Regions from separate parts of the Nonomuraea sp. K271 genome, predicted to be linked through region 3. Evidence: riboswitches for the same ligand, from Rfam matches in the RefSeq annotation. Region 3 holds a riboswitch; each other region holds the start of a gene.
What was found. Region 3 has a riboswitch for cyclic di-AMP ahead of GUY59_RS27050 (hypothetical protein). Riboswitches for the same ligand answer to the same signal wherever they lie in the genome.
Positions count from the first base shown of each region.

Region 1: linked by a shared signal. The riboswitch ahead of GUY59_RS50825 (C40 family peptidase) and the one ahead of GUY59_RS27050 (hypothetical protein) in region 3 are both predicted to bind cyclic di-AMP.
Region 2: linked by a shared signal. The riboswitch ahead of GUY59_RS16260 (C40 family peptidase) and the one ahead of GUY59_RS27050 (hypothetical protein) in region 3 are both predicted to bind cyclic di-AMP.
Region 4: linked by a shared signal. The riboswitch ahead of GUY59_RS25045 (coiled-coil domain-containing protein) and the one ahead of GUY59_RS27050 (hypothetical protein) in region 3 are both predicted to bind cyclic di-AMP.

Region 1 covers NZ_JAAAHR010000075.1:25,213-30,854, forward strand. The annotation lists gene lysX (bifunctional lysylphosphatidylglycerol synthetase/lysine--tRNA ligase LysX) at 1-829, shown strand, start outside; gene GUY59_RS51430 (hypothetical protein) at 1,446-1,571, shown strand; gene GUY59_RS50825 (C40 family peptidase) at 1,600-2,556, opposite strand; cyclic di-AMP (ydaO/yuaA leader) riboswitch at 2,650-2,793, opposite strand; gene GUY59_RS24810 (amino-acid N-acetyltransferase) at 3,062-3,631, shown strand; gene GUY59_RS50830 (RDD family protein) at 3,717-5,180, shown strand; gene GUY59_RS24820 (RDD family protein) at 5,291-5,642, shown strand, end outside.
Region 2 covers NZ_JAAAHR010000039.1:38,531-44,172, forward strand. The annotation lists gene GUY59_RS16240 (DUF6716 putative glycosyltransferase) at 1-372, opposite strand, end outside; gene GUY59_RS16245 (hypothetical protein) at 369-1,325, opposite strand; gene GUY59_RS16250 (aldo/keto reductase) at 1,423-2,244, shown strand; gene GUY59_RS16255 (Gfo/Idh/MocA family protein) at 2,264-3,217, shown strand; cyclic di-AMP (ydaO/yuaA leader) riboswitch at 3,333-3,469, shown strand; gene GUY59_RS16260 (C40 family peptidase) at 3,482-4,168, shown strand; gene GUY59_RS50725 (ABC transporter ATP-binding protein) at 4,228-5,642, opposite strand, start outside.
Region 3 covers NZ_JAAAHR010000088.1:22,182-27,823, reverse strand. The annotation lists gene GUY59_RS27065 (rod shape-determining protein) at 1-847, opposite strand, end outside; gene GUY59_RS27060 (class I SAM-dependent methyltransferase) at 971-1,540, shown strand; gene GUY59_RS27055 (DUF5302 domain-containing protein) at 1,614-1,814, shown strand; cyclic di-AMP (ydaO/yuaA leader) riboswitch at 1,978-2,114, shown strand; gene GUY59_RS27050 (hypothetical protein) at 2,287-2,814, shown strand; gene GUY59_RS27045 (alpha/beta fold hydrolase) at 2,853-3,698, shown strand; gene GUY59_RS27040 (winged helix-turn-helix transcriptional regulator) at 3,714-4,064, opposite strand; gene GUY59_RS27035 (NAD(P)-dependent oxidoreductase) at 4,118-4,720, shown strand; gene GUY59_RS27030 (DUF4032 domain-containing protein) at 4,714-5,642, opposite strand, start outside.
Region 4 covers NZ_JAAAHR010000076.1:31,916-37,557, reverse strand. The annotation lists gene GUY59_RS25055 (DeoR/GlpR family DNA-binding transcription regulator) at 1-377, shown strand, start outside; gene galT (galactose-1-phosphate uridylyltransferase) at 374-1,456, shown strand; cyclic di-AMP (ydaO/yuaA leader) riboswitch at 1,523-1,665, shown strand; gene GUY59_RS25045 (coiled-coil domain-containing protein) at 1,671-2,624, shown strand; gene GUY59_RS25040 (response regulator) at 2,637-3,320, opposite strand; gene GUY59_RS25035 (sensor histidine kinase) at 3,317-4,546, opposite strand; gene GUY59_RS25030 (hypothetical protein) at 4,749-5,570, shown strand; gene GUY59_RS25025 (M50 family metallopeptidase) at 5,584-5,642, opposite strand, start outside.

The DNA of each region.
Region 1 (5,642 bases), on a different contig from region 3:
GTACGACATGGAGCTCTATCTCCGCATCGCGATCGAGCTCTATCTCAAGCGGCTCGTGGTCGGCGGCATCGAGAAGGTTTTCGAGATCAACCGCAACTTCCGCAATGAAGGCGCCGACTCGACGCACAACCCCGAGTTCACCATGATCGAGGCCTACGGCACCTACCTCGACTACCACGACATGGCCGACCTCACCCAGCGGATGTACCAGAAGGCCGTGGTGGCCGCCCTGGACGGCACGGTGGTCGTGCACGACGGCGTCGAGGTCGACCTGGGCATCCCCGAGTGGCCGCGCATCACCCTCTACGGCGCGGTGTCGGAGGCCGTCGGCGAGGAGATCACGACCTCGACGTCGCTGGAAGAGCTGCGCAAGATCGCCGACCGGCGCGAGATCCCGTGGGACCCGAAGTGGGGTCCGGGCAAGCTCGTGCAGGAGCTGTTCGAGGCGCTCGTGGAGCACACGCTCATCCAGCCCACGTTCGTCATGGACTATCCGCTGGAGACCTCGCCGCTGGCCCGGCAGCACCGCGACGACCCGCTCGTGACCGAGAAGTGGGACCTCATCGGGTTCGGCACCGAGCTCGGCACCGCCTACTCCGAGCTCAACGACCCCATCGAGCAGCGCCGCCGCCTGGTCGAGCAGTCCCTGCTGGCCGCGGGCGGCGACCCGGAGGCCATGCAGCTCGACGAGGACTTTCTGCAGGCGCTCGAATACGCGATGCCGCCGACGGGCGGCATGGGCGCCGGCATCGACCGCATGATCATGGCCTTCACCGGCAGGAACATCCGGGAGACCATTCTGTTCCCCCTGGTGAAGCCAACCCACTGACCCTCGCAGGATCGAGCGCCCGGAGGCATGGTCTTCCGGGCGCTCACGTTCGTGCCGTGCGGCACGACGCGGGCCGTCGCCCCCGATCCGTACGGGCTTGTCAGCTCCGGGTCAAGACCGTGGCCGGGCGTACGGCGTGCTCCAGGAGCTTGTCCGCCGCTCCACGGCCACGAGGGCGGCGGCCACCGGCCGGGTCCGGAAATAACGGGTCGCCGCGTGCCGCAGCCCGTGGTGGAGAGCGGCTGCGCGTCGTATGGATCATGCAGAAACCCGCCGGCGGAGGGATCAAAAACCGGGCCGGTCGGCACCGGATCGAGCGTGACGGAAACGGCGGGCGCATGGTGCGTGGCGCGGCGGAACGTGCCGGCCCACGCGACCCGGCCATGTACGGCGAATCATGTCAACTGCGCTGGTCAAGGGCGGCGATTGTGTGCTTGACGACCTTTCCATGATGCGTTTACCGTCTGCGAGGAGCGGCTGTGGCCTGGCTAAGAGGGGTCCAGGCCTGCTGTTGGGGGGAGGGCTCCCGATGGAAGTGCTCACTGAAGGCGTTGAGCTGAGCCATGCGGATCTGGCGTTACTGGCGGAACTCGCCAGAGGAGTCACGGTTGATCGAGTGGGGAGACACCTGGACATCAGCGGCCGCACCGTACGCCGGAGGTTGCGCGGCATCTGCGACCGCATCGGCGTCGCCACCGCGATCGAGGCCGTGGCATGGGCGGCACGCCGCCAGCTGATCTAGCGGGCGCCCGCCGCCGGGCCAGGGGCTTTCAGTCGGCGATGCGCACCGCACCCGCGAACGGCCGCCGTTCGATCGACGCGATCCGCACCACATCACCCGTCCGAGGAGCGTGCACCATCATGCCGCCGCCGAGATAGATGCCCACGTGATGCAGGTCGCTGTAGAAGAACACCAGATCACCAGGGCGCATCTCGTCGCGTGAGATGTGCCGGCCGGCCGTCCACTGGTTGCCGGTGTAGTGCGGCAGCGAGATGCCCACCCGCTGATAGGCCGCCATCACCAGGCCGGAGCAGTCATAGGAGCCGGGACCCTCGGCGCCCCAGACGTACGGCTTGAGCTGCTGTGTGAGCGCCCACCGTGCCGCCTGCGCGGCCTTGCCGCTGCCGGCGATCGGCAGGTTGACGCGGGTGGCGCGCGTGCCGGGACGGCCGGCCTCGCCCAGCGCCCGCCTGAACAGGTTGCTCTCGACCTTGGCGACCAGCTTGCTGATCTTGCCGCGCTTGGCGTCGAGATCCTTGACGATCTTTTCGACCTCGGTGATGCGCGACTTGGCGCCCGCCCTGGCGCGCTCGGCGGCCTTCATGGCCTTGATGAGCTGGTTGAGCTCCTCGCCCTGCCGCTGCTCGATGGCGAACGTGGTCGCGGCGCTGTCGAGGAAGTTGTCGGGGTTCTCGGAGGAGGTGAACGCCAGCGCCCGGCTCAGCCCGCCCGTGATGTAGGCGTTCTGGGCGAGCAGGGCGGCCTTGGCGCGCTTGGCCGACAGGTCCGCCTCACTGGCCGCCAGCGTCTTACGCGCGGCCTCGGCGGCCTTCTTGGCCGTTTTCAGCTTCTCCCGCTGGCCGTTGAACTGCTCGGTGAGCGTCTCGATCTCGGTGTGCATCTTCTCGACCCGCGAGGCGAGGTCCTTGAGCGAGGGCTTGGGGTCGGCGAAGGCAGGGCCGGTGGGAACCGACAGCAGCAGCGCGGCGATTGTGAGACTTGCCACACCGAGGCGGTGGCGCGACCGGGGGCGTCGCGGAGGGCCGGCGTGCCTGCCCGGCGACTTCCTCCCACGGTCGAGCGTGCGCTTCACCAACCATGCTCCTCTCATAGACGCCTACCGGGTTAGCTGACGGGTTCGGGCCGGAGCAGCCCTACCGAAAAACTCGGATTCACCCCGTGATGGCGGTCGCCACCGGCGGGTCCCCGGCTTCCCTGAAGGGGAATTGAGCGTGCCTCCCCGCGCGCGACACGCGGGGATCATCGTCGCTGGACACTAATGCACTCCGGGTTCCTGCTCAACCAGAACTGCCAACTCTGTAGAGGTTTCGCAACCGAAGTGTCACAAGGGGATCTCGGTGGCAGTCGTGCCGGTGGGGACGTATGTGGTGCTTCCTCCCAGACGAGGCCCGGGCGCGACGTCGTGCTCGCTCGGCCACGAGTTGTAACAGGATGGGCGGAGACATGCGAGTTAGGTCCGAGCCGTAATGACATCTGTACTCTGGAGAGCCATGGAGCAGGTGGCCGAACTGACTGTGCCCGAGACCGCGGTGGTGGTCCGGCGTGCTCGCACGCCTGACGTGCGGGGGGTCAGGCGCCTGGTCGACGCCTATGCGGGCGCGGGCCCGCGGCTCCTGAAGAAGGCCACGGTGACGCTGTACGAAGACGTGCAGGAGTTCTGGGTGGCCGAGCGCGGCGGTCAGGTCGTCGGCTGCGGGGCGCTCCACGTGCTCTGGGAGGACCTCGCGGAGGTCCGCACGGTGGCCGTCGATCCCGAATGCCGAGGCATGGGGGTCGGCCACCGGATCGTCTCGGCGCTGATCCAGCAGGCAAAAGATCTTGGTCTGCAGCGTGTATTCTGTCTTACTTTTGAGGTCGACTTCTTCGCGAGGCACGGTTTCCGCCGCATCCAGGGCACACCAGTCTCCCCCGAGGTCTACGCCGAGCTGCTGGCCTCGTATGACGAGGGTGTAGCGGAGTTCCTCGACCTGGAACACGTCAAGCCGAACACCCTGGGCAACACCCGCATGCTGCTCCATCTGACGTCGGGTGACGCGGACCTTGACCACACGGAAAGGTGATTGTTGATACCTATGTCGATACGTTGGGCAGCACAGGCATGTGTCCTGACATGTGCCACGCGCGCACTCGAAGCGAGGTGACACGGTGAGCACCGGACAGCCGCCGTACCCACAGGACGAATCCGGCGAGAACTCTGCGCCTCCCCACTACGGCCAGCAGAACCCGGGCCGCCACCCCAGCGAGCCCGACCCCGACGTCACCGTGGTCGGCTACCGAGCGGACGACGCCTACGGCCAGCAGCCCCCCCACGGTCAGCAGCAGGGGTACGGCCAGCAACCCCAGTACGGTCAGCAGCAGGGCTACGGTCAGCAACCCCAATATGGCCAGCAGCAGGGCTACGGCCAGCAACCCCAATATGGCCAGCAGTCGCAGTCCCAGCCCGACTACGGCCAGCAGCAGGGCTACGGCCAGCAGGCTCCCTCTCAACCGGCCTACGGCCAGCAACCCCAGTACGGTCAGCAGCCGCAGTCCCAGCCCGACTACGGTCAGCAGCAGGGCTACGGCCAGCAGTCGCAGTCCGGCCAGCAGGGTTACGACCAGAACCAGTACGGTCAGCAGCCGCAGTCGGGCCAGCAGGGTTACGACCAGCAGGGCTACGGCCAGCAGCCGCAGTCGGGCCAGCAGGGCTACGGCCAGCAGGGTTACGACCAGCAGCAGTACGACCAGCAGCAGTACGGCCAGCAGCAGTACGGCCAGCAGCCGCAGTCGGGTCAGCAGGGTTACGACCAGCAGGGCTACGGCCAACAGCCGCAGTCGGGCCAGCAGGGTTACGACCAGCAGGGCTACGGCCAGCAACCCCAGTACGGTCAGCAGTCGCAGTCCCAGCCCGGCTACGGCCAGCAGCAGTACGGTCAGCAGGGTTACGGGCAGCAGGGCTACGGCCAGCAGTCCCAGCCCGGTTACGCCCAGCCCGGTTACGGCCAGCAGGGCGGCTACGACCAGCAGCAGTACGGCCAGGCCTACGGGCAGCCGCAGCAGGCCGGTTACGGCCAGGCCCCCTACGGCCAGCCGGGCTACGGCCCGGTCGGCGTGCAACCGCCGGGAGCCCCCGCCCCGCTGGCGGAGTGGTGGCAGCGTCTGGTGGCGCGGATCGTCGACGGTGTCCTGTTCGGCATCGTGATGGTCGTGCTGTCTCTTCTCCTCACGGCGCTCTTCCTGGTGAGCTACGACTCGACCAGCGGCGCCACCTCGGGGCTGTTCGGCTCGTTCGCGCTCAACATCGTGCTGGCGATCCTCCTGACCGCCGTCTACGTCGGTTACGACTTCCTCATGCACAAGATGAAGGGCCAGACGGTCGGCAAGATGATCATGGGGATCAAGGTCGTGCCGGTGGGGCAGATGATGCCTCCTGGCGGCCTGCCGGGCGACGCCGCCATCAAGCGGGCCGGCGTGACCTGGGGTGCCTACATCCTCTACTTCCTGCCGTTCGGCACCCTGCTGGCGGCCGTCGTCTGCGGCCTGAACGGCGCCTCGATGCTCTGGGACAAGCCGCTGCAGCAGACGTTCGCGGACAAGTTCGCGAACTCCGTGGTGGTCAAGATCAAGTAATCGCTCGAACCGCGAAACAGGGGCCGGCTTCCCGTCGGCCTCTGTTTTGTATGTGAGGGTAGGTGCGGAATGTAGGGCTCCTGAGCCGTCGAAGACGCGAGGTGAGGGTTATGGCCGGAACGCCGCCGTGGGCGGACGCGGTGCCCGCGGAATGGTGGGAACGGCTGGCCGCCCGGATCATTGAAGCACTCGTCTTCGGCATCCTTTATTACATTCTGTTCATTGCGCTATGGGCTGTCTTCCGGACTGTCGGCATGATGGACGCGTTCGGCGGCCGGCTGCCCGGAGTGTTCGCGTGGGCGCTCGCGGGGCTGTGTTATACGGGTTACGACTGGTGGGCGCATTGGCGGTACGGGCGTACGTTCGGTCAGGCGATCATGCGGATCCGCCTGTCGCCACCGGGTGTTCGGGCCCGTGCTCTGCTCAAACGTTCCCTGCTCTATCCGGGTCCGGTCATGCTGA
Region 2 (5,642 bases), on a different contig from region 3:
CAGCCCCGCGAACACGTCGGAGACCAGCACGTCCACCACCGGGCCCGTGCAGGCCACGAGGATCACGTCCGGCCGCGTGCGCTCGGCCAGCCGGCGCACCGACCGCGCCGACATCACCGGCGGCCCGATCGGCGGCCCGATCGGTGGCCCGGTCAGTGGCCCGGTCAGTGGCCCGGTCAGTGGCGGGGCCGGTGCGCCGCTCCCCGGGCCGTCCGCGGGCCCGCTCACCGCCGCGGCGATCTGCTCGGGCGAGGGCGCGATCGGCGTCCGCACCACCGCCAGCTCCGTCACGCAGCCCGCGGGCAGGTCGCCGAGCAGGCAGGCAGCCCACTTCAGGTACGAGTCGGAGTCGGCAACCGCCAGCACTCTCACCCGGTCACTCCAGTCAAATGCGAGCGCAGGGCGGGTTCCGCCCTGCTGGTCCACCAGTCATCGGGAACGTTCACGGGCTCGATGGCGACACCGCGCGGACTGAGCAGCACCCGCAGCGAGGTGATCGCCGTCGAGGGGAGGCTGAGGACGCGCTGGCCCGCGTCCAGCCCGCGCAACGTCAGCTCGGCGGGCGCGCCCGCGTCGTGCACGGTGATGCCGGGACGCTCCCGGATCAGGGCCACGTCGACGGGGTCCTCGCGGCGGTGCGGGTAGTAGGCGAGCGGCTCCCGCGCCGCCAGCTCGGTCAGCCAGCGCAGATAGTGGTCGCGGTGCACGAGGCCGTTCCTGACGAGCGAGGTGCCGAGCACGACCGTGCGCTCGGCCGGCCCCTGCGTGCTGGGCGGCTGGGCGCGCAGCCAGGCGAAGTCGTGGCGTACGAGATCGACGCCGGTACGGCGGACGGCGGCGGCCAGGTCGTCGGCCACGGGCAGCGCGGTGAAGACGGAGACGTCGCTCACGCGCAGCCGCAGGGCGGCCGCCAGGCCGAGCGCGGAGCGCGGCGCGGTGGGCTTGGCGCGGGCCCGCAGCAGCGGCCGCCGGGGCCCGGCGGCCAGCAGTTCCAGCAGCCGCAGCGTGGCCAGCCCGTCGTCGACGATGACGATGCGTCCCGAGGTGAGCCCGGTGCCGGAGGTGAGCCAGCGCAGCTGGACCTTGCCGGAGAAGGCGTCGCCGACGGCGTGCACGCGCCTCGGCATGGCGTCGCGCGGTTCCGCGAGTTCGAGCCCGTCGGGCAGCCCGAGCGCGCGCAGCTCCCGGCGGGTCGCCTTCAGCGGGCGAAGCCCCGCCCGCGGCACGACGGCCGTGGCGGGCCCGAGGAGCCCGGCGTGGTGGGCCTCGACGGCGCACAGCATCTGGAGCGGGGACTCCACCCAGGCCGACGCCTGTTCGACCACTCCAGTCCTCCCAGCCGGGTGATGGCGCGTTCACGACCGCTTCAAGCTAGCCCGGCCGCCTTAAGCGGCCAGAAACGGTACGTGAACAATGGGACCCATGAACTCGCTCATGCTCAACACCGACGGCGTCCAGATCCCGCAACTCGGCTTCGGCGTCTGGCAGGTCCCCGCCGACGAGGCCGAGCAGGTGGTGGCGACGGCGCTGCGGGCCGGCTACCGGCACATCGACACCGCCGCCGCCTACGGGAACGAGGAGGGCGTGGGGCGTGCCGTGCGCGCGTCCGGCCTGCGCCGCGAGAAGGTGTTCGTCACCACCAAGCTGGCCAACGCCGACCACGCCCGCGCGGAGGAGGCCTTCGACGAGAGCCTGGCCCGGCTGGGGCTCGACTACGTCGATCTCTATCTCATCCATTGGCCGGTGCCGAAGCAGGACAAGTACGTCCAGGCGTGGAAGGCGATCGAGAAGATCCACCGTGACGGGCGGGCCAAGGCCATCGGCGTGTCCAATTTCACGGCGGGCATGCTCACCCGGCTGATGAACGAGACCGACATCGTGCCCTCCATCAACCAGATCGAGCTCCATCCCTACTTCCAGCAGCGGGAGACGCGGGCCTTCCACGAGGCCAACGGCGTCCTCACGGAGGCGTGGAGCCCGCTCGGCCAGGGCCGGGGGCTGCTGGAGGATCCGGCGCTGGCGCTGCTGGCGGACAAGCACGGCAAGACGCCCGCGCAGATCGTGCTCCGGTGGCACCTGCAGCTCGGCAACGTCGTCATCCCGAAGTCGGTGACGCCGTCGCGGATCGCGGAGAACATCGACGTGTTCGACTTCATCCTCGATCCGGAGAGCATGGCCGCCGTCGGCGCGCTGAACAGGGGCCTTCGCTACGGTGGTGATCCTGACACGTTCAACGTGATCTGATGCGTCTAGCATCGTCCGCGTGCGCGATTTCACATGGGGCATAGCGGCGACGGGCGTCATCGCGCGGACCGTCGGGGCGGCGATCGTGGCGGAGCCCGGGATGCGGGTGGGCGCCGTCGGCTCCCGGAATCCGGAACGGGCGCGGGCCCTGGCCGCCGCGCTGGGCGCGGAGTCGGCGTACGGCTCCTATGAGCGGCTGTGCGCCCACCCGGCGGTCGACGCGATCTACGTGGCGACGCCGCACACCGAGCACCTGCGGGTCGCGCAGGCCGCCATCGCCGCGGGCAAGTCCGTGTTGTGCGAGAAGCCGCTGGCCGCGACCGTGGGCGACGCCGAGAAGATGGTACGCATGGCGCGCGAGGCCGGCGTGTTCCTCATGGAAGCCATGTGGATGCGGTTCAACCCGCTGATCAGGCTCATCGCCACCGACTCGCGCTTCGGGGAGATCCGCTCCGTGCAGGCCAGTTTCGGCTTCGCCATGCCCTACGACCCGGCGCACCGGCTGTGGGCCCCGGAGCTGGGCGGCGGCGCGCTGCTCGACCTGGGCGTCTACCCGTTCGGCCTGGCCCAGCTGCTGCTCGGCATGCCCACCGGCCTGCGCGTCACGGGCTCGCTGGCGCCGAACGGAGTTGACGCGGAGGCGGCCGGGATGTTGCTCTATCCCGGCGGCAGAAGGGCTTTCGTGGAGACCTCCTTGCTGGGGAATTACCCGAACCAGGCCTGCGTTGTAGGTACGCAGATGCGGGCGGACATCCATGCGCCGTTCTGGGCGCCCGAGCGGATCGTCCTCACCGGGCCCTCCATGGAGCCGGAGGAGCATGTGCTCGATCCGGCCGACAACGGTTACGCCGGTGAGCTCCGCGAGGTCCGCGCCGCCACGGCCGAGGGCAGGACCGAATCCTCGATCATGCCCCTTGACGAATCCCTTGCCATGCTCGGGCTTCTGGCCGACGCTCGCAGGCAAATCGCCTAGCTGGGCTTTATGTAGTTGTAATCCTCTTGCCTCATGTATTACCTTATGGGGCATCTCAAGGCATACGTCCGGTTTGTCCGGCTATGTCTGACCATCGCAACAAGATCACAGGATCGTCCTGTGACCGCTGAATCCGCATCACGCGGAACCGGGGACCCACGTCCTTTGGGGTGAATCGGCACCTTGGTGCCGTAGGGCAGCTTCCACGCCCGAACCCGTCAGCTAACCCGGTAAGCGGCATGGAAGCAAGGAGTTATCCCCTCGATGGCCACGTTCCGACTTACCGCTGTCCCCAAGCGCACCATCGCCCGCGCCGCACTCGGCGCCACCGTCCTCGCCTCGGCCTTCGGCGTGAACGTCGCCGCCGCCAACGCCGACACCCCTCCCGGCGACAGGCCGGCCGCCGTCTCGCCGGTCACCGAGTCCAAGAAGCGCGCGGCCGAGGAGACCAAGGTCAATGTGACCGCCTCCCAGGTTCTGGACTTCGCCAAGTCCCAGGTCGGCGTCTCCGAGAACGCCGCCGGTGGCGGCACCCCGTACCAGCAGTGGTACGCCAACTCGCAGCGCGCCGCCGAGACCGTCGCCCGTGACGGGGGCGAGCCGGCCGCCTACCTGAACGCCGCCTGGTGCTCGATGTTCGTCTCCTGGGTCGGTGAGCAGACCGGCGCCCGTCCGCAGGTCGGCTGGGACGCCTACACCGTCGCCCACGCCAAGTGGTTCGCCGCCAACGACCGCTTCGGCACCGAGGCCAAGCCTGGCGCCGTGGTGTTCTTCTCCTGGGACGGCGGCAAGGACATCAGCGACATCCAGCACGTCGGCTTCGTCGTGAAGGACAACGGCGACGGCACCATCTCCACGATCGAAGGCAACACCGGCAACGGCAAGGTCGAGGAGCGTACCCGTCCGACCTCCGAGGTCGTCGGCTACGGCTACCCCGAGTACGCCGCCTGATCCCGGCCCCCCGCGTACGAGCGCGCGTCCGGCATGGACGCGCGCTCTCGCGCGTCCGGTCAGCCCTCGCCGTCCCGCTGAACCGCGTGCAGCCCGGCGTAGCGGCCGTGAAGGGCCATGAGCTCGTCGTGGCTCCCCTGCTCGGCGATCCGCCCGGCCTCCAGCACCACGATCAGGTCGGCCACGCGCACCGTCGGGAAGCGGTGGGTGATCAGGAGGGTGATGGCCGCACGGTGGCGGCGGGCGGCCTGCGCGTACCGGGCGAAGAGCGCGCTCTCCGCGGGCGCGTCCAAGGAGGCGGTCGGCTCGTCGAGCACGAGCAGCAGCGGCTCCTCCCGCATCGAGGCGCGCGCCAGCGCCAGCCTCTGCCACTGTCCGCCGGACAACTTCACTCCACCCGCGAAGCTGTCGCCCAGCTCGGTGCCCAGGCCTTCCGGCAGCCCGGCCACCACCTCCGTGGCGCCGGCCCACCCCAGCGCCCGGTCCACGGCGGCGCGGTCGCCCATGCGGGGCAGGTCACCGATGCCGACGGTCTCCGCGGCGGTGAGCTCGAACGGCACCCAGTCCTGGAACACGGCGCTGATCCGGCGCCGCCAGCGCCCCGGGGGCACGTCGCGGAGCGGGACTCCGTCCAGCAGGATCTCCCCGCCCGTGGGCTGGTACAGGCCGCACAGCAGCTTGGCCAGCGTGGTCTTGCCCGAGCCCGGCGATCCGACCAGCGCGACGGTCGCGCCGGCGGGCAGGCGGAGGTCGATCCCGCGCAGCACAGGCTTCATGGTGCCGGGGTAGGTGAACGACACGTCCCGCAGCGTGATGCCGTAGCTGAGGCTTCCGGGCAGCTCGGCCCCTCCGGCCTCGTCCGCGGGGGGCCTACGGGTCCGGGCGTAGGCGCGCAGCCAGGCGAGGCGCCCGGCGGCGCGCAGGCCGGCGGCCACCGACCCCACGTGGAAGGCCAGCCGTGAGGCCTGGGTGACGAACTGCACCCCGACCGTGGCGACCAGGACCACGTCGCCGGCCGTGGCCTGCCCCCGGGCGGCCAGCCACGCCGTGCAGCCGAGCGCTGACACGTACCCGGCGAGGAACGTGCCGGACCCGGCGAACGTGAGCAGCGCGGCGCGGAGCCTGGCCCGCGACAACCCCGCCGACACCTCCTCCCACCGCTGCGCCGCCATCGCCTCCAGGGCGGGCGCGGCGCGGGCGAGCCGTACCTCCTTGGCCGTCCCCGGCGTGGTAACGGACTCGGACAGGTGCTCCTCCAGCCTGGCCGTCTCGGCGGTGCGCTCGACGGCCGCGTCGACGTGGCGGGCCGCGCGGCCGCGTACCAGCAGCGACGGCAGCACGGCTCCGCCCAGCAGCAGCGTGAGCAGCGGATGCACGGCGGCCACGAGCACGACGCCGAGCCCGATCTGCACGGCGTGCTCGCCGACCAGCGCGAGCGCCCACACCGCGAAGTACAGCTGCCGGCTCTCCTCAC
Region 3 (5,642 bases):
GCAGCGCGCCTCCGCCCACCACCACCGCGCCGCGGTCGGCGAGGTCCACGGAGATCTCGGGCGGGCACTGCTCCACGGTGCCGACGGTGGCCCGCACGATGGACTCGATCGGCTGCCTGGTCGCCTCGTAGATTCGCTGGACGGGAAGCGGCACCGTACGTTCGTGCCCAGTGCCGCTCTCGCGTCCGCGCACCGTGACCTGCCGGTACAGCGGCTTCCACGCGGTGCCCGCCCGTCGCTTGGCCGACTCGGCCTCCTCGTGGTCGAGTTGCAGGCCGTGGTCGCGTTCGACCTGGCGGATGATGGCCCGGTTCATGCCTTCGCCGCCGCCGGGAACGGTGGTGGCCGCCATGACGTCTCCGTGGGAGAGCACGGCGATCCTGGTGGAGTCACGCCCGATGTCGATCACCATGCGCCCGGCGCAGTCCTTGACCGGCAGGCCGACGCCGAGCGCCGCCGCCAGCGCGTGCGGGATCAGCAGGATTCCCCTGGCCTCCGCCTCGAACGCGATGTCGCGCAGCGCCGCCCGTTCGATCGGGGTGGAGTTGTCCGGCAGGGCGAGCACGACGCGCGGCCTGGAGAAGGGATGCCCGTGCACCTTGCGCAGGAAATACCTGATCAGATGCCGGGCGAGATCGTCGTCGACCGGCAGGCCACCGCTGACCGGCCAGCGGGTCTCTCCCCGCGTGCCCTGGGCGGCCTCGGCGCCGAACCCGACGACCCGGCCCGTGCGGCTGTCGAGCATGACGGCGGACGGCTCGTCGAGCACGATGCCCTTGCCCTTGACGTAGACGCGGGTGCTCGCGGCACCCAGATCCATCGCCAGGTCATGACCGAGCACGTTCATCGCGGCACGTCCATCGTGGCATCCGGGGCGTCGACCAACATGCGGGGTGTATTTCCTGGGTCGTTCCAACACAACACCAGGAACCGAATGGTCACCTTTTACCCGGCGGCGTACCCTTCGTTCGTGCTCGACTACGACCGCGAGGCCGCGCATTACGACGAGACCCGTGGCGGGCTGCCGCGGGCGGAGGCCGCGGCGGGCGCCGTGCGGGGCCTGGTGCCCGGGGGCACGCTGCTCGACGTCGCGTGCGGCACCGGGCTGGTGAGCGGGGAGCTGGCCCGGCGCGGGCTGCGGGTGCTCGGTGTGGACGCCTCCGCCGGCATGGCGGGGGTGGCCGCGGGGCGCGTGCCCGTGGTGCTGGGTGACGGCTTCCTGCTGCCCGTAGGCGACGGGTCGGTCGACGCGGTCACCACGATCTGGCTGCTGCACCTGCTCGACGACGCCCGCCCGGTGATCGCCGAGGCCGCGCGCGTGGTGCGGCCCGGCGGCGTGTACGTCACGACGGTCGACAAGCGCGCCGCCCACGAGGGCGGAAGGCGGGGACGTCCGGCCGACGGGGCGGAGCTGGTCGTGGCGGAGGCGGCGCGGCACGGCCTGCGGCAGGGCGGCGAGGCCACGTTCGTGGGTCATGGGCAGGGGCGCGACGGGCCCGACCCGGTGTTCCGGCTGCTGGCGTTCACTCGCGACAGGTGACGGGAGAGTCGGTTTCGCGTCGAAAGCGACGTCGTGCGAAGCTGTGGTTGTCCCCAACACCATGGAGGTCCTCATGGCGGAATCACCGGAGCCGGAAGTCAGCGAAACTCCCGAGGACGAGATGAAGCGCAAGTTCCGCGAAGCGCTGGAGCGCAAGCGCAACCAGCACGCGGGCTCCGGCGCTGGTGGCAGGGGCGTCGACCCATCGAAGATTCACGGGACGCACGGCCCGGCTGCGAGTAAGAGATCGTTCAGGCGCAAGAGCGGCGGCTGAGCCGGAGGGAACTGAGGGGGTACGGCATGCCGTACCCCCTTTCGTATTCCCGCGCTAGGTAGATCTTTGCCCGGTTGATGGCGAATCATTTGCGTATGTCCGATTCGCTGCTAGAGTTGCCGCCATTACCAGCCGGTGACCTGGCCCTTACCCAAGAGAGGGCCTCCGGCTGGCGCCGAATCCCGACTCGGTCGGGAACCGGGGACCCACCCTCACTGGGGTGAATCCGGCCGCGTGCCGGTAGGGCATCTCCACGCCCGAACCCGTCAGCTAACCCGGTAGGTGTGATGGAGAGGACATATCGCATGTATCACCGCGTCGTACCCCTGAAACGCGTAGTGCCGGCCGCCGTCTGAGCGGCCCTCCTTCCCTGAGATTTCCCCTCGCCCGATGTAGTCGCTCGGGCGTGCCGCGCCGTGCCTTCCTGCCGGCGTGACTTCCCTCGTCCCCTCGCGAAGGACTTCACATTTTCATGGCTTCCCGTTTTGGTCTGCGTTCCCTTGCCCTGCTCACCGCCTCCACCGTCAGCTCGATGAGCGTCGTCTGCACCGCTGCGCACGCCGATCCAGGCGCCGAGGAGAAGGCCCTGTTCAAGGGCTCGACCACGGCGTCGTACTTCTGGGACGACGGCTCGGGCCGGGCCGGCGACACCGGCCTGCCGGCCAGCGGCAAGCCGATGCAGAAGGGCATGGCCGCCAGCCCCAGCTGGCCGCTGCTCACCGAGGGGTACGTGATCTACAAGGGCAAGAAGATGCCCTTCTTCGTCGGTGACAGAGGGCCGGGGGAGCCGTCCAGCCGCGGCATCATGCTGGATCTCGACGCCAAGACGTTCGCCGACCTGACCGGCGGCACCTTCAACCGCGACTCGCTGGTGATCGACGGCAACGGCGGCAAGGGACACATCGAGATCGAGTACGTCATCACCAAATGGGGTGACGGCCCGGGCAAGAAGGGGCGGCCGGTGCCCTTCTCGACCGGTGCCTACGCCCGGCGGGGCTGACTTTACGAACCCGGCGCCAGAATGACATTCTGGCCACCGTGACCCTCCGCGCAGCCGCGAACGGCATCGAGATCGCCTACGAAAGCATCGGTTCCCCCGACGGCCGGCCCTTGCTCCTCATCATGGGGCTCGGCGCGCAGCTCATCCACTGGGACGACGGGCTCTGCGAGCTCCTGGCGGAGCAGGGCCACCACGTCGTACGGTTCGACAACCGCGACGCGGGCCTGTCGACCCATTTCCACGACCAGGGCGCTCCCACGACGGGGGCGCCTTCGGCGTACCTGCTGGACGACCTGGCCGACGACGCCGCGGGTCTCATGGACGCCATCGGCTGGCCGGCCGCGCACGTGGCCGGCGTCTCCATGGGTGGAATGATCGCCCAGAGCCTGGCCATCCGGCATCCGGCGCGGGTGCTGACCCTGACCTCCATCATGTCGACGCCCGGTCCCACGGTCGCGCCGCCGACGGAGTCCGCGTTCGCCGCCCTGACCGCCCGTTCCGCCGCCGACCGCGCGGCCGTCATGGAGCAGTCGCTGGAGACGTACGCGGTGATCGGCTCGCCCGGCTACCCGATGGACCGGGAGAAAATCGTGCAGAAGGCCGGGTGCGCGTTCGACCGGTGCTTCGACCCGGCGGGCAAGGGCCGGCAGCTCGCCGCGATCATGGCCTCGGGCGACCGCACCGACCTGCTGGCGAGCCTGACGATGCCGGCGCTGGTGCTGCACGGGGAGGCCGACCCGCTTATCCCGGTCGAGGGCGGAAGGGCCACGGCGGCGGCCATCCCCGGCGCCCGGCTGGTGACCTATCCGGGCATGGGCCACGACCTGCCCGAACCGCTCTGGCCGGAGATCGCCCGCGAGATCACCAAGCTGACCACCGCCTGACGCCCGGCCGCCCGCCTACGCGGACCTTTCCCTGTGCCGGAGGATCTCGGCCACGTGGGTCTCGGCCCACGCGACCACCGCCGAGATCGGGGCGTGCAGGGAGCTTCCGAGGTCGGTCAGCGCATACTCCACCCGCGGTGGCACCTCCGCGAACACCTCGCGGGTGATGAGCCCGTCCTGCTCCATGGTCCGCAAGGTCTGCGTCAGCACCTTGGGCGTGACGCCGCCGATGCGCGAGCGCAGCCGGGTGAAGCGCATGGGCCCGTCGGCGAGGCAGAGCAGCACGAGCGCCGACCATTTGTCGCCGATCCGGTCGAGAACCACCCGCGTCGGACAGTTCGGGTCGAAGGCATCGCCGGTATCCACAAGGTACGTATAGCACGATGAAGTAACCAGTATCCGATGGATATCGTGACGCCATGAAAATTCTGCTCTTCGGCGCGACCGGCATGATCGGTCAGCGCATCGCCGCCGAACTGGCCGGCCGTGGGCACGAGGTGACCGGCCTCAGCCGCACCGGGCCCGTCAAGGGCGACGTCCACGACACCGCCACCCTGGCCAAGGGCCACGACGCGGTCATCTCCGCCATCGCGCCGCCGCGCGACGGCACCGAGCCCGGGCCGCCGTTCCTCGCCGCCAACCGCGCCCTCATCGAAGGCGCGCGCTCGGCCGGGGTACGCCGCCTCATCGTCGTGGGCGGCGCGGGCAGCCTCCAGGTCTCACCCGGCGTCGACCTGGTCGACACCCCCGGCTTCCCGGACGGCTACAAGAAGGAGTCGCTCGCCGCGCGTGACGTGCTGCGCCTCTACCGGGAGGTCACGGACCTCGACTGGACCTTCGTCTCGCCGGCCGCGGAGATCGGGCCGGGCGAGCGTACGGGTGCCTTCCGCGTCGGCGGCGACATGCTTCTGACCGACGACCAGGGCCGCAGCGCCATCAGCGCCGAGGACTTCGCCGTCGCGATCGCCGACGAGGTGGAGCAGAACGCCCATCCGCGCAGCCGCATCACCGCCGCCTACTGAGCCGCCTCCCCGGCGCCCCGCAGCCCGCCGGGGACCGTCTGAGGCCCCTCGCCGGTGGCCTGCGCGGCGTCCTCGTCGGACAGCAGCGCCTTCTCGTCGGGCTTGTGCACGAGCACGTTGTCCACGTACGACGTCACGGCTGCGGCCAGCCCCACGTCGGCGTCCGCCTCCTCCGACAGGTACCAGCGGTGGTCGAGGATCTCGTGGAAGAGTTGCGCGGGCTCCAGTTTCCCGCGCAGCTCGGTGGGGATCGCCTCGACCGTCGGCTGGAACACCTCCGCCAGCCACCGGTGCGCCACGATGGCCTCGTCCTCGTGCCGCAGGCCCTTGGCGACCCGGAAGCCGTCGAGGTCGTTGAGCAGCCGTCGCGCCTGGTTCTCCTCCACGTCGAGCCCGGTCAGCCGGAGCAACCGCCGCTGGTGGTGCCCGGCGTCCACGACCTTGGGCCGCACGATCAGCCGCCCGGTGCCGACCTTGCGGCGCACCATCATCTCGGCCACGTCGAAGCCGAGCAGGTTGAGCCGTCTGATCCGCTGCTCCACCCGGTGCCAGTCGACCTCCTCGATGATCTCGCTCTGGGTGATCTCGTCCCACAGGCGGTGGTAGCGGGCGACGATGTCCTCGGCGGTGTCCATGGGGTCGATCGACGGGTGCAGCAGTCCTCCGGCCTCCAGGTCGAGCATCTCGCCGAAGATGTTCGTGTGCGCCACGTCGATGTCGCCGCGCCGCTGCCCCTCACTGATCATCGGGTGCATCTCGCCGGTCTCGGCGTCCACGAGGTAGGCCGCGAACGCCCCCGCGTCCCTGCGGAACAACGTGTTGGACAACGAGCAGTCACCCCAGTAGAAGCCGTTGAGGTGCAGCCGGACCAGCAGCACGGCGAGGGCGTCCAGCAGGCGGGTGAGCGTGTCGGGGCGCAGGG
Region 4 (5,642 bases), on a different contig from region 3:
CGCGCGCCGACCGCACCGTCGTGCTGACGGGAGGCGTGCGTACGCCGTCCGACGCGCTGGTCGGCCCGGTGGCCGTGGCCGCGATCCGCCGCCTGCACGTGGACACGCTCTTCCTCGGCGTGCACGGGATGAGCGTGCGGGCCGGGTTCACCACGCCGAACCTGCTGGAGTCGGAGACCGACAGGGAGCTCGTGGCGGCCGCGCACCGGCTGGTCGTCCCGGCCGACAGCACCAAGTGGAACACGGTGGGCATCAGCACCATCGCCGAACTGAGCGAGGCGGACGTGGTCATCACCGACGCGGGGTTGCCCGAGGACGCACGCACGCAGCTGGCCGAGCGGGCCGGAGAACTGATCATCGCGGAGGGCACGCATTGAAGCGCACCGTCACCCAACTCGCCGACGGCCGGGAGCTGATCTACTTCGACCAGCGCGACGACGCCGATCGGAGCGCGATCGACCGGCGTCCGCTGGAGCCCCGGCCGGTGGCGTCCGAGCTGCGCTACGATCCGCTGACCGAGGAGTGGATCGCGATGGCCGGGCACCGGCAGACGCGGACGTTCCTGCCGGCGGGCACGTCCGCCGAGTGCCCGTTGTGCCCGTCGTCGGACGCGCGGTCGACGGAGATCCCGGCGTACGACTATGACGTGGTGGTGTTCGAAAACCGCTTCCCGTCCTTCTCCACCAATTTTGGGACTTATCACGATGTTGGCGGGCTGAGCGACGTCCGTCCGGGGGTCGGGCGCTGCGAGGTGGTGTGCTTCACCTCCGACCACTCGTCCTCCTTCTCCAAGCTCTCTGACGCGCAGGTACGGCTCGTCATGGAGGCCTGGGCCGACCGTACGGCCGAGTTGTCCGCGGTCGAGGGCGTGGAGCAGGTGTTCTGTTTCGAGAACCGGGGCGAGGAGATCGGCATCACGCTGGCCCACCCGCACGGCCAGATCTACGCGTACCCGTACGTCACGCCCAGGACGAAGCTCCAGCTCGGCGCGGCGGCCCGCCATCAGGGGCCGGGCAACCTGTTCGCCGACGTGCTGGCCGCCGAGCGTGCCGCCGGGACGCGGGTGATCGCCGACAACGAGGCATGGACGGCGTTCGTGCCGGCGGCCGCGCGCTGGCCGTTCGAGGTGCACGTTTATCCGCACCGGCAGGTGCCCGACCTGGCCGCACTCACGGAGGAGGAACATGCGGCGTTCGCCCCGCTCTACACCACGGTGCTGCAAGCCTTTGACGGGTTGTTCGGCGGTGTGACGCCCTACATCTCGGCCTGGCACCAAGCTCCGGTGCGGCGGGACCGCGAGCTCGCGTACCTGCATCTGGAGCTTTTCAGCATCCGGCGGGCGCCGAACAAGCTCAAGTATCTGGCTGGCTCGGAGTCCGCGATGGGCGCGTTCGTCAACGACGTGATGCCGGAGGAGGCCGCCCGTATGCTCCGGTCACGGATCGATCAAGAATAGATTTCTACTTAAGGTCGCATGACTCGTGATCTACCACTAATATCCCCTTATGTACCGGCCGTAACAGCCGTTGCACCGCCTAATCCTGGGCGAGTTGCCCGGGAGCCGGGGACCCATCGCACTTGGGGTGAATCCACTTCGGTGGTAGGGAAACGCAGCTCCCTTACCCGAACCCGTCAGCTAACCCGGCCGGCAGAGGGAGAGGAACACCTACGTGGCGGCTTCGTCCCCCGCGAGTCTTGCCATCGGTCTCATCGCCGCCGCAGCCGTCGCCGTCTCGGCGGCCCCGGCGTCCGCGGCGCCCAAACCCAAGGAGTCGGAGCTGCGGGCCCAGCTCAAGCAGCTCAACAACAAGGTCGACAAGCTGATCGAGGCGTACAACCTCAAGCGGGTCGAGCTGGCCAAGGCACAGAAGTCCGCCAAGGCGGCCAAGGCCCGGCTGGCCACCGCCGAGGAGGCGCTCACGACGGCCGAGAAGCGGGTCGCCGAGATCGCCCGGCTGCGCTACCAGAACGGCACTTCCAGCGTTCCCGCGTTCATGCTGCCCGAGAACAGCGGCGGCGCGGCCGTGCTCAACCAGGTCACCGCCGAGCAGCAGGCGTTCGTGCAGGGCGTGGCCAGGACACGCGACCAGAAGAAGAAGGCCGCCGTGCAGGCCGCCGAGCTCGCCGTCAAGATCCGCAAGGACGCCTCCGAGGTGGCCGGCCGGCGCGACGAGGCCGAGGACGTCATCGACGACATCGAGAAGAAGCTGCAGGACCTGGTGCCGTTCGGCACGAACCGCAGGCCGGACGGCGGCTGGGCGCCCGAACTGCCGTCCGGCTCCGACAACATCACCCCGCGCACGCGGCTGATGAAGGAGCAGATCGACAAGAACTTCGCGCTGCCCTTCACCGTCGGCTGCTTCCGCTCCGGCTCAGGAGGCGAGCACCCGCTGGGCAGGGCCTGCGATTTCATGATGAGCACGGGCGGCTCGATGCCCTCCGCCGCCAACACCGCCCTGGGCGATCGCATCGCGGAGTGGGCCATCAAGAACAAGAGCAAGCTGGGCGTCAAGTACGTCATCTGGAAACAGCGCATCAACCACGGATCGGGCTGGAGCACGATGTCCGACCGCGGCAGCATCACCGAGAACCACTACGACCACGTGCACATCTCCATGAACTGAACGGGCTCTGTGTCATCGTGGCCGCGGGTCGACGAGCCCGCCGTCGTAGGCGGCGATGACGAGTTGCGCCCGGTCGCGGGCCTGCAGTTTCGCCAGGAGCCTGCCGATGTGGGTCTTGACCGTGCCGACGGTGAGATGCAGATGCCCGGCGATCTCGGAGTTGGACATCCCCCTGCCGACGAGGGTGAGCACCTCGCACTCGCGCTGGGTGATGTGGCCGAGGTCTCGCGTGGCCGGAGCGGGATGGGCACGTCGCAGGAAGTCGGCGATGAGCCGGCGGGTCACGGTCGGCGCCAGCAGCGCTTCGCCGGCGGCGACGACCCGGATGGCGGCCAGCAGCTCGGTCGCCGTGGCGTGCTTGAGCAGGAAACCGCTCGCCCCCGCGCGTAGCGACGCGTGGACGTAGTCGTCCTGGTCGAACGTGGTGAGGATCAGCACGCGCGTGCCGCTGCCGGCCGGGTCGGCGCAGATCCGCCTGGTCGCCTCGATGCCGTCCATGCCGGGCATGCGGATATCCATGAGGACGACGTCCGGGCGGTGCCGGCGGGCCAGCAGGACGGCTTCGGCACCGCTGCCCGCCTCGCCCACGGTGGTCAGCCCCGGTGTGGTGTCGATGAGCACCTTGAAGCTGTCGCGCACCAGGATTTGGTCCTCGGCGAGCAGCACCCTGATCGGCCTAGGGGCGTCGGCGCTCATGCCGGCCGGCCGTCCCGGTCGTAGGGCAGGCGGGCCGCCACGCGGAACCCGCCGTCAGGGCGTGCCCCCGCGCTGAACGTGCCTCCGTACGTCTTCGCGCGTTCACGCATGCCCACAAGGCCGTGGCCGCCGTGACCAGGCCGCCGGCCCTGGCGGGCACCATGGCGGGCACCGTGGCGGGGGCCGTGGCGGGGGCCGTCGTCGACGACCTCGATCGCGGCTTCCCGCTCGTCGACGACGACGGTGACCGAGCAGCGCGTGGGCCCCGCGTGGGTGACGACGTTGGTCAGGGCCTGCTGCACGATCCGGTAGACCGACACCGCGACCGCGGGAGGCGGCGTGGCCTCCCCGCGGACGGTCAGGTCGACCTCGACCCCGGCCGAGCGGGCCTGCGCGGCCAGCTCGGGCAGGTCGGCCATGCCGGGAACGAGCACGTGCGCCTGCTGGGGGTCGCCGTCGGAGCGCAGCAGGTCGAGCACCCGGTGGATCTCGGTGAGTGTGCTCCGGCTGGTCTGTTCGATGACGGACAACGCGGCGCGCACCTCCTGCGGGCGGGCTTCGGCGACATGGTTGGCGACGGTGGCCTTGACGGCGATCACGCTCATGCTGTGGCCGATGATGTCGTGCAGTTCCCTGGCGATGCGCCTGCGCTCCTCCCCCACCGCGGCCTCGGCGAGGTGGCGGACGAGCCGAGCGGTCGTGTCGCGCTTCCAGCGTACGGCCGTCCCCAGCGCCCAGGCGGCCGTCAGCAGCACCCCGATCACGCCGATCTCGACCGGCCAGTGAGGTGGCAGCTCGCTCGGCGTGGCCACCGGCGAGAGGCCGGGCAGCACCTGGGCGTAGAAGATCAGGATAGTGATCACCGCGGCGGACAGGCAGGCCGCCCAGCCCGCCACCGCCCACGCGACCGAGGCGGTGGAGGCCACGACGTACAGCACGAGCACGGTCGGCAGGAACGACACCGAGAGCGCGCCCGCCGCGCCGGCGCCGGCCACGACCGTCAGTGCGCCCGCGGCGCACCCGGCGGCGAGCATGGACCGCGGCAGCCGCCGCCGGAGCGCGACGGGAAAGCTCACGACCGCCGCGACCGGCCAGGCCGTCCAGGCGGGCCATGACGGCGACGGCCCCGGAGGATCGACGAAGGCGTAGCCGACGAGCAGCGCCACCATGACCGCCGCCGCCGCGTCGGCAACGCCCTTCCGGCGGAGCTGCCGAGCCCATTTCATGCCGTGACGTTATCTCCTCACCGGCTCGCCCGGCATCTGACCACGGTAGGACGGCCGCGTCCGTCCGGGGTCGTACCTGTCTCCTGCTCGCCGCCGCAAGATGTGACCTGGGCCCGACGCGCGCCCGCCGCACCGCCCGCCACCATGCTGATGCGCCCGGCTTTCCGGGCCGCACCGACACCGACACGACGGGCAGGAACGCATGAAGAACGAGCTTCGCCGGCGGATCACGCGATGGCGGCGGGCAGCCAAGGAGCGGCGGGCCGCCAACGCCACCGCCAACCTGGGCCGGCAACCGGCCTTCCCCGGACGATGGGTGAGCGCCGTCGCGCTGATCGCCGGCCCCACCCTGCTCATGACCGGGATTCTGCTGCGCTCACGGTTCCACTTCTTCTTCCCTGACCAGCTCGCCGCCTACACCCGGCACCCGGAGCTCGTCACCGCCGCCTATGCCAGCTTCGCCTGCGGCGTCATCCTGCTGTGCCCGGCGGTCATGACGCTGGCGCACAGGATCGCCGCCACCAGGCCGCTGTGGGGGCTGTGGGGCGGATGCCTGGTGATCGCCGGGCTGTTCACCCGGACCTTCCAGTACGGCACCGACCACCTGGCCTTCCACCTGACCGACGCCCTGGGCCTGCCCGCGATGATCGGCGGGATCGAGCACTACTACGCAGCATGGTGGGACACGCAATGGCATCCCTTCAGGATGTTGTCGGGTGCGGCCTTCGCCGGCTGGATCGTGCTGGCCGTCGGCGCCTACCGCTCCGGCGCACTCGGCCTGGGCCGCTCGGTGGCGCTCGGCCTGATGTCGGCGCTCGCGCTCGGGACGCTGAAGGGCACCCAGATCCCGCAGTCCGTCATCGCCGTGGGCGGACTCTGCGTCGCGCTGGTCCCTTTGGGGTTCTCGCTGCTGCGTGACGGCCCTCCGCCGAGCCGGCGAGCCGTGTTCTGGCTCGCCGTCGTCATCGCCTGGCTCGTGCTCGGCGCGGTCTTCGGCTCCGCCCTGCCGTTCACCCGGGGCTGAGACGGCCCTCCCGTCAGCCCGTCAGCCGCAGCGGGTTGACCAGGTCGGCGTAGATCAGCAGCCCCGCCATGA